DNA from 4 places in the Priestia sp. SB1 genome. Region 3 is predicted to be linked to each of the others. Evidence: predicted binding sites of a transcription regulator. Region 3 holds the regulator's gene; each other region holds the start of a gene.
The links. The regulator Rex, encoded in region 3, represses fermentation and respiration genes when NADH is low (regulators of the CRP and FNR family bind a similar motif). The targets are predictions, from matches to a motif close to TTGTGAAATATTTCACAA.
Positions count from the first base shown of each region.

Region 1: WKH56_RS25440 (AtpZ/AtpI family protein) is a predicted target of Rex. The motif match lies at 1,644-1,661, and genes of this name have one in related genera.
Region 2: WKH56_RS28230 (cytochrome c oxidase subunit II) is a predicted target of Rex. The motif match lies at 869-886, and genes of this name have one in related genera.
Region 4: WKH56_RS15325 (DUF1641 domain-containing protein) is a predicted target of Rex. The motif match lies at 2,229-2,246, and genes of this name have one in related genera.

Region 1 covers NZ_JBBJSS010000007.1:223,716-227,211, forward strand. Annotated here, with positions in the region: gene atpE (F0F1 ATP synthase subunit C) at 1-11, opposite strand, end outside; gene atpB (F0F1 ATP synthase subunit A) at 102-812, opposite strand; gene WKH56_RS25435 (ATP synthase subunit I) at 831-1,202, opposite strand; gene WKH56_RS25440 (AtpZ/AtpI family protein) at 1,209-1,430, opposite strand; gene WKH56_RS25445 (S8 family serine peptidase) at 1,728-3,496, opposite strand, start outside.
Region 2 covers NZ_JBBJSS010000009.1:85,727-89,222, forward strand. Annotated here, with positions in the region: gene xylE (D-xylose transporter XylE) at 1-337, shown strand, start outside; gene WKH56_RS28230 (cytochrome c oxidase subunit II) at 1,075-2,013, shown strand; gene qoxB (cytochrome aa3 quinol oxidase subunit I) at 2,015-3,496, shown strand, end outside.
Region 3 covers NZ_JBBJSS010000022.1:4,644-8,139, forward strand. Annotated here, with positions in the region: gene WKH56_RS34455 (ABC-F family ATP-binding cassette domain-containing protein) at 1-485, opposite strand, end outside; gene WKH56_RS34460 (redox-sensing transcriptional repressor Rex) at 945-1,583, shown strand; gene tatA (twin-arginine translocase TatA/TatE family subunit) at 1,637-1,822, shown strand; gene tatC (twin-arginine translocase subunit TatC) at 1,838-2,593, shown strand; gene WKH56_RS34475 (YdiK family protein) at 2,620-2,847, opposite strand; gene WKH56_RS34480 (CPBP family intramembrane glutamic endopeptidase) at 2,844-3,496, opposite strand, start outside.
Region 4 covers NZ_JBBJSS010000004.1:46,507-50,002, forward strand. Annotated here, with positions in the region: gene WKH56_RS15315 (AEC family transporter) at 1-440, shown strand, start outside; gene WKH56_RS15320 (NAD(P)/FAD-dependent oxidoreductase) at 486-1,664, opposite strand; gene WKH56_RS15325 (DUF1641 domain-containing protein) at 1,698-2,150, opposite strand; gene WKH56_RS15330 (hypothetical protein) at 2,580-2,996, shown strand; gene WKH56_RS15335 (ammonium transporter) at 2,993-3,496, shown strand, end outside.

The DNA of each region.
Region 1 (3,496 bases), on a different contig from region 3:
ATTAAACCCATTTTATAAAGTCCTCCCTTAATATATATGATTTTGTTTAACTAAGTTTTGTTTTGTCCAAATTGGGTATTACTTGAACAAAGCTTTATAAATTAATGGTCGCTACTCACTTTGTGAGATAAATAAACCATCGTTAACATTGTGAAAATGAAGGCCTGAATTGCGCCTACAAAAATACTGAATCCTTGCCATAAAAGCATTGGGATAGCAGCTCCAATTGTACCTAGGAAGCCTGTTGTTGCTAAACCAGCTAGCAAGCTTAACAAAATTTCCCCAGCATAAATATTACCGTAAAGACGAAGGCCAAGCGTTAACGTATTGGCAAACTCCTCGATAATCTTAAGCGGGAATAAAAATGCCATTGGCTTGAAGTAATCTTTCGTGTATGCAGAGAAACCTCGCATTTTAATACCATAATAATGTGATAGTACAACTACCATAACGGCTAACGTCAGCGTAATTGCTGGATCAGCGGTTGGCGATTTCCACCATAAGTTATGGTCAATCACGATGGCGAATGGAAGACCCAACATATTTGACACAAAAATGTACATAAGTAAAGTTACACCTAGCGTCAAAAAGCGGCCACCTGTTTTCCAATCCATATTGCTATTAACGAGTCCTTTGACAAAATCTAAGACCCATTCAATAAAGTTTTGTGCACCGCTTGGCTTCATAGCAAGAGTACGAGTACATAAAACTGCAATTAAGAATACAATAACAGAAGCTACGGTAACCATAAGCAAGTTACTTTGACTAAAAGTAAGGCCTAGAAACTCTATAGTTGGTGATTCATGACCCAACTGTGTTCACCTCTCTTTCTATCTTCTACGCATATTTTGAACAACTAAATCTATGATAATGACAACATAATACGTCATTAATCCCACAACTACACTAATAATATGAAAGGTTTTTGGATAAGAGATGGTAATCACAACTGCGAGAGCAGCTGTTGCAAATCTTACAACAGTCCCAATTGAACGGGGCTTTTTCCCCTCATCCAACGCCTGTCCAAACTGCTCAAACTTTCTTACTAAGTTCCACAAATTATACAAACTCAGGGCGGTTCCTAAAATTAAACCTGCAAAAACAGCCTTATAACTTGTAAATCCCCAGCCGAGAACGTATAATGCTAACAAATACAATATGTATGAACGAAGTCTTGGAAAAACGTGCTGCAAATCCTGCATGAATTATTAATCTCCTGAAAAAAAATGGTGGACTGTCCGCAGCATCATAAAAACACCTGCTGCTAGCCCTGAAAGAAGGCCTAAAATCAAAAATAGTGGTTCGGTGTCAAGCCATTGATCAGCCCATCTTCCAGAGAATAAGCCAATTAAGACTGAACCTGCTAACTGTGATAGAATGATTGACACTAATGCCATCGCTTGCAAAGGATGACGGTTGCGATCTTTCATAAGCTCATACCCCTTTTGCAAAATTTTCTTTTTTCCGAATTCTCTATCGTTTTCATAGCTCAATATATGATAGAAAGGCAAAAAAAATTGCTAAAAAAGGTAAAAACAGCTAATAAAATACGCAGAAATATCAACGGTTTTCACAGGTTGAAAACCTTATCATTTATATTCCCTGTAAGCATACAATAGCGTATATTTAATGTCAATGTGTTTAAGCTAAAAACTTCACAATCTCTTCTTATTGTTCACATTTCTGCCACACATAAAACCTCTTCAAATGAAAACATTTAAAGAGGTTCATTCAATCGTTATTGTACTGTGTACAACCTGCTCTTGTCTATGCTTTTTCACAAATGCAAATATTTGGTACACTCCTGGTACAAGCGATTCATCAATCGTTATTTTTCGTTTTCTCATGCCTCTTTCTACATCCACGTCAACATCTAAATACGATACAAACTGTAAAGACTGCTTATCAAAAAGAGCGACGCCTAACTGATCTGCTCCTTCAGGCAAAAACAGTTCATAGCTATACGTATTTTTCTCTTTTTCCGCTGCTACTTGCAATCCCATGACACGAGGATAATCTGGAATGCTAATCATGTACATATAGGGAAGCGAAAATGTTTCACGTGAATCATTTATTTCCAAATATCCGTCATATATACCTTTATTTTTAAAACGGGGCTGCACCGATAAAGTGACAGCTATCTCTTTTGTCTGACGGGGTGGCACCGTGACGGGTAATGGAACATCCCAGTTCACTCCTTCATCCCTTTTTGGAACGTTTAAGCGATACGTTTTTGCTTTATCAGACTGGTTATCAATTTTAAAAGATAAAACTTTCTTTGATGGACGCGTAAAAATACCAAAAGATAAAGAAGATGGATAAAACAAAGATTCTGCTGTGACGGCTTTTGCTATTTGAATTCTTCCCGCTCCTTGTTCATATACGCGATACGTTTGACCGTTTAGCTGCTGCATTACTTTACTGGTGTTCATCAATGAAGCTTTGACTTGTTCAGGAGACCAGTTCGGGTGAGCTTGTAAAATCAGCGCACACGCTCCAGCTACATGGGGCGCAGCCATACTTGTGCCATGCATGCGTTCATATCCTCCAGGAACTGTACTATTAATGAAGTAACCTGGTGCGACGACGTCTGGTTTGATTCCCCAAGTAGTCGTTACAGGCCCTCTTGAACTGAAAGATGTGAGCAAGTCTTGCACCACTTGCTGGCCAGTGCGTAAGTACGGTTGTTGAGACTGAATGTGTTGGGTAATGGTGTCACCGCTTTTTTTACTTACCCATATCACGGGAATATTTACTGACTCTTTTAGTTTACTGACTATGCTTTTTTCTGTCGGGCTATATAAAATAACCGCTTTTGCTCCCGCCTGTTCAGCTTGTTTAATCTTTTTTTGAACCGCATTTCCTTCTGCTTTTAGCAAAATGACGTTACCCGACGCATGCTTTTGCTCTTTGGAATCTTCTTCATTTATTACACGCAGCGTTTGATTAAACGTCCATGGACGAGACCCTTCTACTGGCGCCATCATAATTTTTTCTTTGTTAAATCCAATTGTTAGAAATTGAACTGTTGTCGGAGAAACAGAAGCGCCAACGGAAATAGCTTTTCCCGCTGTACCCGGAGAGCCCACCGTCCATAAACCTGGACCTGAATTGCCGCTAGATGTAACCGTTACAATTCCTTTTTCAACAGCTCGATCTAACGCTAAGCTTGTTGGTAAATCAGGGCCATTCACATCATTTCCTAATGATAAATTAATAATATCTACATCATCTTGAATTGCTTTTTCAATAGCTAGAATAACACTTTCAGACGTTCCAGCTCCTCCAGGTCCAAGAGCTCGGTATGCATAGATTTCCGCTTGGGGTGCTACGCCTGTAATATTCCCATTCGCTGCAATAATACCAGCTACATGAGTACCGTGCAGAGTCGGTTCTCCTTGCTCACGAGTGGTTTCCATCGGCTCATAATCTTCATCTATTACATCGTAACCCCCTCTGTAGGTTTGTTTTAAATCAGGATGAGAATAATCAACCC
Region 2 (3,496 bases), on a different contig from region 3:
TGTATTTATCATTATTTATACAGCTTCCTTTATGATGTCATGGGGGCCAATTTGTTGGGTGCTCATTTCAGAGATTTTTCCTAATAAAATTAGAGGTCGTGCTGTAGCTATTGCCGTAGCTGCTCAATGGGCAGCTAACTATTTTATTTCCTCTACGTATCCTGTGATGATGGAATATAGCGGAGGATTGACATATGGTTTCTACGGTTTAATGAGTGTACTTTCTGCTTTATTTGTTTGGAAATTTGTTCCTGAAACAAAAGGTAGAACTCTTGAACAAATGGAAAATATGTGGAGAAAAAAACAAGAGGCTTCAAAGAGTAAGAAGGCCATATAACCATTAAGCTTTTGCTTAGAGGAAAGATGAATATAAAACTTTCAAAAACACCTAAATTATCTTTAGGTGTTTTTAATATGTAACCTTTATGAAGAAAGTGGATAGCTTTTTTAAAGGATATTGCTATAGTGATAAGCCTCTTTAAAAATAGAAATATAGTTTTTTTATGAGGAGTGTTTTATCGTAAATATAAATAACGGTGCAATGAATTTACAAAAGATCTGGGGGGCATCCGCTATATACGGAATATCCTAAAGAATTAAAGTATGACCATGCTTCATGGGTTCCAACGTATCGGAATCAGAAAATGATTGATTGGATGTTTCAGCAAGTAAAGCAAACAAACTAGTAAGAAATAAAGCTCCATACTTCATTACTCCCAAAAAGCTCTTCCAGTTAATAAGAACTGGAAGAGCTTTTTTACTTTTATCAGAATCTACGCGCTAGGAGAAAGATATTTCACACCACATTTAACCAAATATGTGACGAAATTATGGTAAAGCCATTTAAACTAGATAAAAATCGCTTCAAGTGTGAGAAATATCACACCTTTTAAACATACAACATGATAATTTTTTAGAAGTAAGCAATATGTCATGACAAACTTCAATATGTTAGGAGGTTTTTAGCCTTTTGATCTGTTGAGATGCATCTCTAATATGAACGTTTATATACCATTATTATGTACAGAGATTTAAAGGAAGGGAGCCTGAGCTGAGGTGAGAAAGCAAAAATCAATGCATATTGGCAAGTTAATCATTCTCTCCGTATTCATTACAATTTTTTTAGCAGGCTGTGATAGTCGTTATTTGATTTTAAATCCGCAGGGGGCGGTAGCTCAAAAAGAATACCAGTTAATTATTTTTTCCATAATTTTATGCGCAATTGTCGTTATTCCTGTTTTAGGTCTGCTTGTGTATATCGTTTTACGCTACCGTGATAAGCCTGGAAACAAGGCTCCGTATCGACCAGATTGGGACGATAGCAAGCGTCTTGAATTTATTTGGTGGGGCATCCCTATTATTATTATTGGCATTTTAGGTTTCGCTACGGCCAAGACGACTTATGAATTAGTAGATCCGCCGAAAAAAGATGTAAAGCCGCTAACGATTGAAGTAACGTCTCTTGATTGGAAATGGTTATTCCAATATCCGGATCAAGATATTGCGACAGTCAATTATGTCGAAATTCCAAAGAATGTGCCCGTTCAATTCGTGCTAACGTCAGATGCACCTATGAATTCTTTTTGGGTACCCCAGCTGGGAGGACAATTATATACAATGCCGGGAATGGCCATGGGGCTTTGGCTGCAAGCTAATCACAAGGGAGAATATTTTGGTTCAGGTGCTAATTTTACGGGTGAAGGGTTCGCTCATATGAACTTTAAAGTTAAATCTACATCGACAAAAGAATTTAATCAGTGGGTAAGGCAAGTAAAAGAAACAGCACCAGCTTTAACAAAAGCTGATTATAACAGTCTTGCAAAACAAGGTCTTTCTTTAGAGAAATCGTATTCTACCATTCCTAAAGGTTTGTTCCAAGAAACTGTCATTAAAAACGGTGGTCAATATTATAGTCAGCATCACCATATGAAAAATGAAGACATGAAGACAATGAATGTGGCTTCTGATGAACAAGCACATACACAGCACGAGCACCAGGAAGGAGGAAACTAAGTTGTTAGACAAATTAAAAGATTTTTCATCTCATTTTTTTGTGACAGGGGAGCCAATGATTTACGGAGCCGATGTCGCCGTATTGTTAACACTAGCCGGTATTATTTTTGTTCTTACGTATCTTAAAAAGTGGAAGTGGCTATGGCGTGAGTGGCTCACAACGGTGGATCATAAAAAAATTGGAATCATGTATATGCTTTCTTCATTGTTAATGCTGTTTCGAGGCGGAGTAGATGCATTATTGATGCGTATGCAACTAGCATTCCCTCAGTGGCATTTTCTAGATTCTAATCATTACAACGAAATTTTTACTACGCACGGAACCATTATGATTCTATTTATGGCAATGCCGCTTATGTTTGCTTTCTTTAATATCGTTGTGCCGCTTCAAATTGGAGCAAGAGATGTCGCCTATCCTTTTTTAAACGCGGTAAGCTTTTGGCTATTTTTCTTTGGCGCCATGCTTTTCAATTTGTCGTTTGTAATCGGAGGATCGCCAGATGCAGGGTGGTTGAGTTATCCGCCGCTTTCTGGCATGCAGTTCAGTCCTGGACCAGGTCAAGATTTTTATATTTGGGGCATTCAAATATCAGGTATTGGCAGCTTGGCTTCTGGAATTAATTTTATTATGACCATTTTAAAAATGCGTGCGCCTGGCATGAAACTTATGCATATGCCGCTATTCACGTGGTCTGTTCTAGCAAGCTGTATTATTATCATTTTCGCGTTTCCTGTATTAACCGTAACGCTTGCTTTATTGTTTATCGACCGCTTCTTTGACGGACACTTGTTTACCATGACCGGCGGTGGAAATCCGATGATGTACATTAACTTAATTTGGATGTGGGGACATCCTGAAGTGTATATTGTTGTGCTTCCGGCATTCGGCATTTTTTCTGAAATTGTTGCAACGTTTTCTCAAAAGAAGATATTTGGCTATAAATCTATGGTTTTTTCAATGATGATTATTAGCGTTCTATCGTATTTCACATGGGTGCATCATTTCTTTACGATGGGTGCAGGTGCTAATGTAAATGTGTTTTTTGCTATTACCACGATGGCCATCGGGATTCCAACGGGTGTTAAAGTGTTCAACTGGTTATTTACAATGTTCCGCGGCCGTATTCAAATGACCCAGCCGATGCTATGGACAATTGCTTTTATCCCGTGCTTTGTTGTGGGAGGAGCAACGGGTGTTATGCTTTCAGCAGCTCCCGCAGACTATCAGTATCATAATAGCTACTTTTTAGTTGCACACTTTCACCAAGTGTTAATTGGAGGCGTTGTATTCGGCTTTTTTGCAGGTTTGTACTATTGGTGGCCAAAAATGTTTGGCTTTAAACTAAATGACCGTCTTGGTAAATGGGCGTTTTGGACGTGGAATATTGGTTTTTACGTATGCTTCATGCCTCAATATGCATTAGGATTTATGGGAATGACACGCCGTATTTATACGTACGATTTTGACATGGGATGGGGACCG
Region 3 (3,496 bases):
GTGCTGTAGTCAAAGTTTGAAAAACGGAAACCGTGAAGAATAGATCGTGTATCCGCTTCATATTGATAGCCGCCTAAATCTTTAAACGTTACTTGAAGCTGATCATACTCTTTGGTTAGTTTTTCGTATTGAACTGAATCATTAAAAATGTCTGGATCACCCATCTTCGTTTCAAGCGTACGTAATTCTTTTTCCATCTTCTTTAATGGAGCAAAGACAGTCATCATTTCTTCCCATATGGAGAGTGTTGACTCAAGAACTGTATCTTGTCCCATATAATCAATGGAAACACCCTTAGGTTTAATAATTTCTCCGCTGTCATAGGAAAGCTGCTCAGCAATAATTTTTAATAAAGTTGATTTACCAGCACCGTTTCGTCCCACTAGGGCAATGCGGTCTTTTGATTGTACTTCTAACTTTATATTCGATAAAATGGGTTCTGCCCCATAGTATTTTGTAATACCGTTCAATTGTAGAATAATCATTTTTTCACCTCTAGTAGTATATCCATAGTGTATTTTAACATATTTTTAACTACAAGTTCTTCCTACAAGCGTTTGTAATTTGTAGAGGGACAAGGACAAATGATGAAGCGAATGTTTTGATTCATGAAATAAAATGATTTTACCTGCACATTTTATACAGGATACTATGTTAAAATAAGAGATAAGTGCATCTCTGAACTTATCTATGATGGATGTGAAAAAATCCGTCATGACTAACAAACCGATCCTTTGAAGGGCTAATTGCTTCGTTCTACATACCGACTTTAAGGAGTGCTGAATAGACAAAAGCCGTCGAGGTGTGAAGCGGAGTATATATAAAACAAGAGAAAAGAGAGAGAATTGGAAGCGCTACCTCAAAGCGGTTGATGCTTTGTGAAAGGTAATGCAATATGACTTGAAAATGTTAGTAATGACATACATGAACTGAGGGGGTACAACGTGAACACTGAACAATTAAAAATACCACAAGCAACGGCTAAGCGATTGCCGCTTTATTATCGTTTTTTGAAAAATTTGCATGCTTCTGGTAAACAGCGTGTGTCGTCAGCGGAGTTAAGTGAGGCAGTGAAAGTGGATTCTGCTACTATTCGTCGGGACTTTTCTTACTTTGGTGCATTAGGAAAAAAGGGATACGGCTACAATGTGAATTATTTACTTACATTTTTCCGTAAAACGTTAGACCAAGATGAAGTAACGAAAGTAGCACTGATTGGCGTAGGGAATCTAGGAACGGCCTTTTTAAATTATAATTTTATTAAAAATAATAACACCAAAATTGAGTGCGCTTTTGATGTGATAGAAGATAAAGTAGGTACGAAAGTAGGCGACGTGCCGGTCTATCATCTTGACCAATTGGAAGATTATATGAGTGATGACATCTCAGTAGCGATTTTAACCGTTCCTGCCACTGTTGCTCAGCAAATTACTGATCGTTTAGTGAGTTGCGGAATTAAAGGAATTTTAAACTTTACTCCTGCACGCTTAAACGTACCGGATGAGATTCGACTCCATCATATTGATCTTGCTGTAGAATTACAGTCGCTCGTCTACTTTTTGAAAAATTATCCTGTTGAATAAGGCGGACTGTGTTACGATTTCCTTAAGTCTAAATTAATAAGGAGAGTGGGAATATGGGGATTGGAGCAGGCAGTTGGATTATTATTGCGATTGTAGCACTGCTTATTTTTGGACCGAAACGGTTACCGGAGCTAGGAAGATCAGTGGGCCAAACGCTTAGAGAGTTTAAGCATGCCGCTAGCGGTGCATCAGAAGATCGTGAAAAAGATAAACAGCGTCAAGTAGATGACAAAGAGTAAAAGGGTGATCATAGTATGACCGAACAAGAAATGTCAATATATGATCACATAGGAGAGCTGCGAAAACGCATTTTAATTGTTTTATTTTTCTTTGTGATTGCCACAATTGGCGGCTTTTTTATAGCGGATAAGGTTATTGTCTATTTACAGCATGCTGATGAGGCAAAGAATTTAACGATGAATGCATTTCGGTTAACAGATCCAGTTAAGATTTATATGCAATTTGCTGTTATTATCGGCTGTGTACTTGCAGCTCCTGTTGCACTGTATCAACTTTGGGCATTTATTAGTCCTGGTTTATATGAAAAAGAGCGTAAGGTAACGCTTGGATATATTCCTGTTTCCATTTTTCTCTTTATCGGCGGTGTCTCTTTTTCTTATTTTGTGTTGTTTCCATTTGTCGTTGATTTTATGACGCGCGTTTCTGATGAGCTGAATGTAAACCAAGTGATTGGCATTAATGAATACTTTTCTTTTTTAATGCAGCTCACACTGCCTTTTGGCTTGTTGTTTCAGCTTCCTGTCGTCGTTATGTTTTTGACGCGTTTAGGAATTATAACGCCTATGTTTTTATCTCAAATTCGAAAATATGCCTATTTCGTACTGCTAGTTATTGCCGCACTTATTACACCACCGGAATTGCTCTCGCACATGATGGTGACAGTGCCGCTCTTAATTTTGTATGAAATCAGCATCATTATTTCCCGCATTTCGTATCGCAAAGTGTTAAAGGCAAGGGCAGAGCAAGAAAGAGAAGATGTTAGTATGTAAAAAAAACCACTGAAACAGTGGTTTTTTTATTTGGATGAATCATCTTGATTTTTATATTGCTGCTGCAATTTTTTAATTTTGTAGTGCAAGATAAAGATGCGAACCGCAAACCTGAAATCGAATGCGGCTACGAGTGCAAATAAGATTGTGGGGAAATTCCAGACGGTTTCCTGGGCATTTTGAATTGCCAAGTAGGTGAATAAAATCCCCATAATAATATAAATAAACCCTCGTGTTAAAGGGATATTCTTCATAAAAACATGCCTCCAAAAATGAACTGCATTTGTTCTGCTTGTTTTTGCATTTCTATAATTTTATCTGCAAAAATAGTTTGAGATAAAATAACGATTGTATTCATCAAAACATGAGCAATAATAGGTACAACAATTAGTCTCGTCCTTGCATAAAGGAATGCAAATACAAATCCCATAGCTGTATACACAAGTAAATGTTTAAAATCCCAGTGTACCGCAGCGAAAATAAGGGAACTAATAAATGCAGAGATAAAGAAATTGTATCGTTTGTGAAGAGAACCAAAAATAATCTTTCGGAAAATAATCTCTTCTAGTATTGGTCCAATAACAGACGTAACGACAATAAGGAACGGCGTTGCTTTAACAAGATTAACAATATTTTGTGTGTTTTCAGATACTTGGGTAATGCCAAGAGCGTGCTCAATCATACCTGCTACAGCTTGACCAGCCATAGCGAGAAACACCCCAAGGACTGACCAGACAACAGCAATCGTTTTTCCAGCATGTTCTATACGCATGGACATGTCACGGCGCAGCAGCAGTAAGACAATAAGTAAACCAAGGATAAAGCTAATGATAGTCCAATAAGTCAAAAGCATGACATTCGCTGTTCGAACTGGATAGTCATCAAACATTCCTGTTAATTTTA
Region 4 (3,496 bases), on a different contig from region 3:
CTATTTTGCATGGTTTATCTGAGCCTTTGGCATGTGTACCGTTAATTGGAGTGATTTTAACGCTTTGCGGCTTTCAGTCACCTAAACTGTTACAGGATATGCTTGATCAAATCGGAAGTATTACATCGGGAGCAGCTTTGTTTGCGGTAGGAGTAACGATTGGAATTGGAAAAATTAACTTTAGTAAAGGGGCGCTTGGGATAGCCGTCTTAAAAGTAGCGGTTCAACCCATCGTTATGCTCGGAATTGCAGTATGGATAGGGTTGTCTTCAGATGAAGTGACAAAAGCTATTTTACTGGTAGCTTTTCCTGGGTCTGCTGTAGCAGCGATGATTGCTTTGCGGTTTGAAAGCTTAGAAAACGAAACGGCATCTGCTTTTGTTATTAGTGCTATTTTATCGTTGATTACGCTGCCGCTTCTTATTTCTTGGCTTATGTAAATAAAAAAACGAAAGAGGAGAATTCCTCTTTCGTTTTAAGACGGATTAATAAGCTAATGCAAATAATCCTTTGATATGAGATAAGTAACGAACGTTACTTGCTTCTTTCATAAGTGATGCTGGTAAACCTTTTAATTGCGTTTTGTTTCCGCCGATTGTACCAATTGCATCTTTGCGTCCAAGACTTCCTAGTGTACCAGAGAAGACAGGAACGAATGATTCCATTGCTCCGCCGCGAATAGCTACTGCTAAGTTCACGCCTACAACTTCACCCATTTGCCAAGCTAATTGAGCAGTAGGTGGGTAAGGGCGACCTTCTGGACCCATTACAACCGCTGAGTCACCAGCAAGGAATACATCTTTATGAGATGTAGATTGTAAGAATTCATTTACAAGTGCACGACCGCGATTTACTTCGATACCTGAGTTAGCAACTACAGAGTTACCTTGAACTCCGCCAGTCCATACCATTGTTTTTGTTTCAATTTTGCTGCCGTCTTTAAGTTCAACAGTTGTAGCATCCATTTTTGTTACAGGTGTACCAGTAACAAATGTAACGCCACGTTTTGTTAAGCTTGATTGAGCGCGCTCTACTAATTCAGCAGGGAAGCCTGGAAGAACTGTAGGAGCTGCTTCTACACAGTATAGAGAAATTTCTTTCGGATCAACACCGTGTTTTAGACATAGGCTTGGCATTAAGTCAGCGTATTCACCAACAAGTTCGATACCTGTTAATCCGCCACCGCCAACTACGATTGTACCGTCAGCTTTATTTTTTGTTTTGCTGTATTCAGCGATACAAGCTTCTACGTGTGCACGTAAACGGTTTGCATCATTTACTGATTTAAGAACGAAGCTGTGCTCTTCTAAACCAGGGATACCGAAGTAAGCAGTTTCACTACCTAAAGCTGTAACAAGGTAGTCGTAGCTTAATTTTGTACCATCTTCAAGAGATACTTCACGTTGATCTGGTGAGATTTCTTTTACCGTTGCAATTTTTAAATCAACGTTGTAGTTTTTAAGTAATTTATCAAGTGGTAAAGCTACCGCTTGTTCAGAAACGCCGCCTACAGCTAGACGGTGTAATTCTGTAATGATTTGGTGAGTAGCAAAACGGTTCACTACTGTAATTTTTGCTTCATCCGCACTTAGGTGTTGGCGAGCTGTCATTGCAGTTAATAAACCACCGTAACCGCCGCCTAAAATTAAAATATGTTTTGACATAGTCGATCCTCCGTCCACACTTTTTAATGAAAATTATTTTTGTTTTTCGTTTGTAATGTCTAAATACGCTTGTGCAAAGCGGAATAGTTTTTGAGCTTGTGGATCTTTAAGCATGCGTAATAAACCGAATAAACCGATTGAATTAGAAGCATTTGCTTCTGCACGATCGTTTGCTTCGATTGCAGTAGCTGCAAGACCTTTTACTGTTCCTTCTACCGGCTCGATAAATTCTTTTACTCCACCAAGTAGATCTTCTTTTAATACGTCGTCAGTTAATAATGATTGCGCAACGTCGTAAGTTTTTGTAAGCACCGTTACCATTTCAGATAATTTTGGTAAATTATCTACAAGAACAGTAAGAGCTTCTTGTACTTCAGGCTTTAACAATTGATCTAACACATCCGCTTGACCTTTGTTAACTGCCGCTTCTGTTTGTACAGCAGCATTTTCCTCTGCAGCTGATTTTTGAATAGTTGATTGAGACATGAAAAGTCCTCCTTTGCTGGATACTGTTGCATATGTAGTTCCTAGTTATCTGCTAGACTTTCAAACTACATTGTGAAGTTGTGAAATCTTGCACATAATTCTATTTTAATTTTAATACGAGATAAAATCAACTCATTTCGTTGAAAAAATAAGTGAAGAACCTCGTAACCCTTTGTTTAATAAAAGTTTATAAAAAATAAAGCGAATAATTGCCTAGGTAAATAAAATTAAAATAGGGAACTAACATAATTCCTCTTCCTACGATAAAACAAATAACGTCATATTTCAACACATACGAACTTAATATTCTATAAGTAGTAAAAAGATAGGGCGCATTTACTATTTAAAGAGTTTTCAAAAAATTACATTGACTTACTATAGTGTTCTACATATAATCTAAATATAACATCTTATGTAAGGAGATATAACATGGTTATAGTGGATGAACTTTATCATAATGTGGTCATTACATTGCCTCAATTAAAATTAATTGAATTTATAATGAAGTTAAAAGAAGCTAAAGCACAAGAAATAGAGGATATAAAAGCGAAAATTAGTAAATACGAAGAGAAGAAACGTGCTGAAGAAGCTTGGTACCAATCACTATCACCGTTTCGTAAATTTTTTACCGGGCGTCCTTTAAGTCAGCATCAAGCGGTCGAGTATATGGTATACGTAAAGGAACGCTTTAAAAAAATTGATCACCTTAAAGCACAAATGCGAGAACTTCATGAAGTTCTTGAATTAATAAAAGCGGAAAATGAAGAAACAAGTGAAATTACGCTTTCGCCTGCTATTGTACAAGAAATAAAACGATTAAAAAGCAGTGGAGGCGTTGGGATATGAGTGTTAATGAACTAAGTTTAGGTATAAATACGACGTGGGTTGTGTTAACAGCGGCGATGATTTTGCTAATGGAAGGCGGCTTTGCCTTGCTAGAGGCAGGTTTTGTCCGCTATAAAAATAGCGTCAATATTATTATGAAAGTATTCGCTGATATTACAATAGGAACGCTTTGTTTCTATTTAATTGGGTTTGGATTAATGTACGGAGATGATTTAGGCGGAATCTTCGGTAAAAGCGGTTTTGCGCTCTCAGGTAATTTATCGCACCTTGACATTCCAATTGGGCTTGAAACATTTTGGCTGTTTCAATGTGCGTTTGTTATTGCGGTCATTTCTATCGTTTCTGGAGCGGTGGCAGAACGAATTAATTTCCGCGCATATCTTTTATATGCGATTTTAATGACTACATTTATTTATCCTATAGCCGGCCACTGGATTTGGGGAGGCGGATGGATTAGTAAGTTAGGGATGCTTGATTTTGCCGGTTCGGCAGTTATTCAT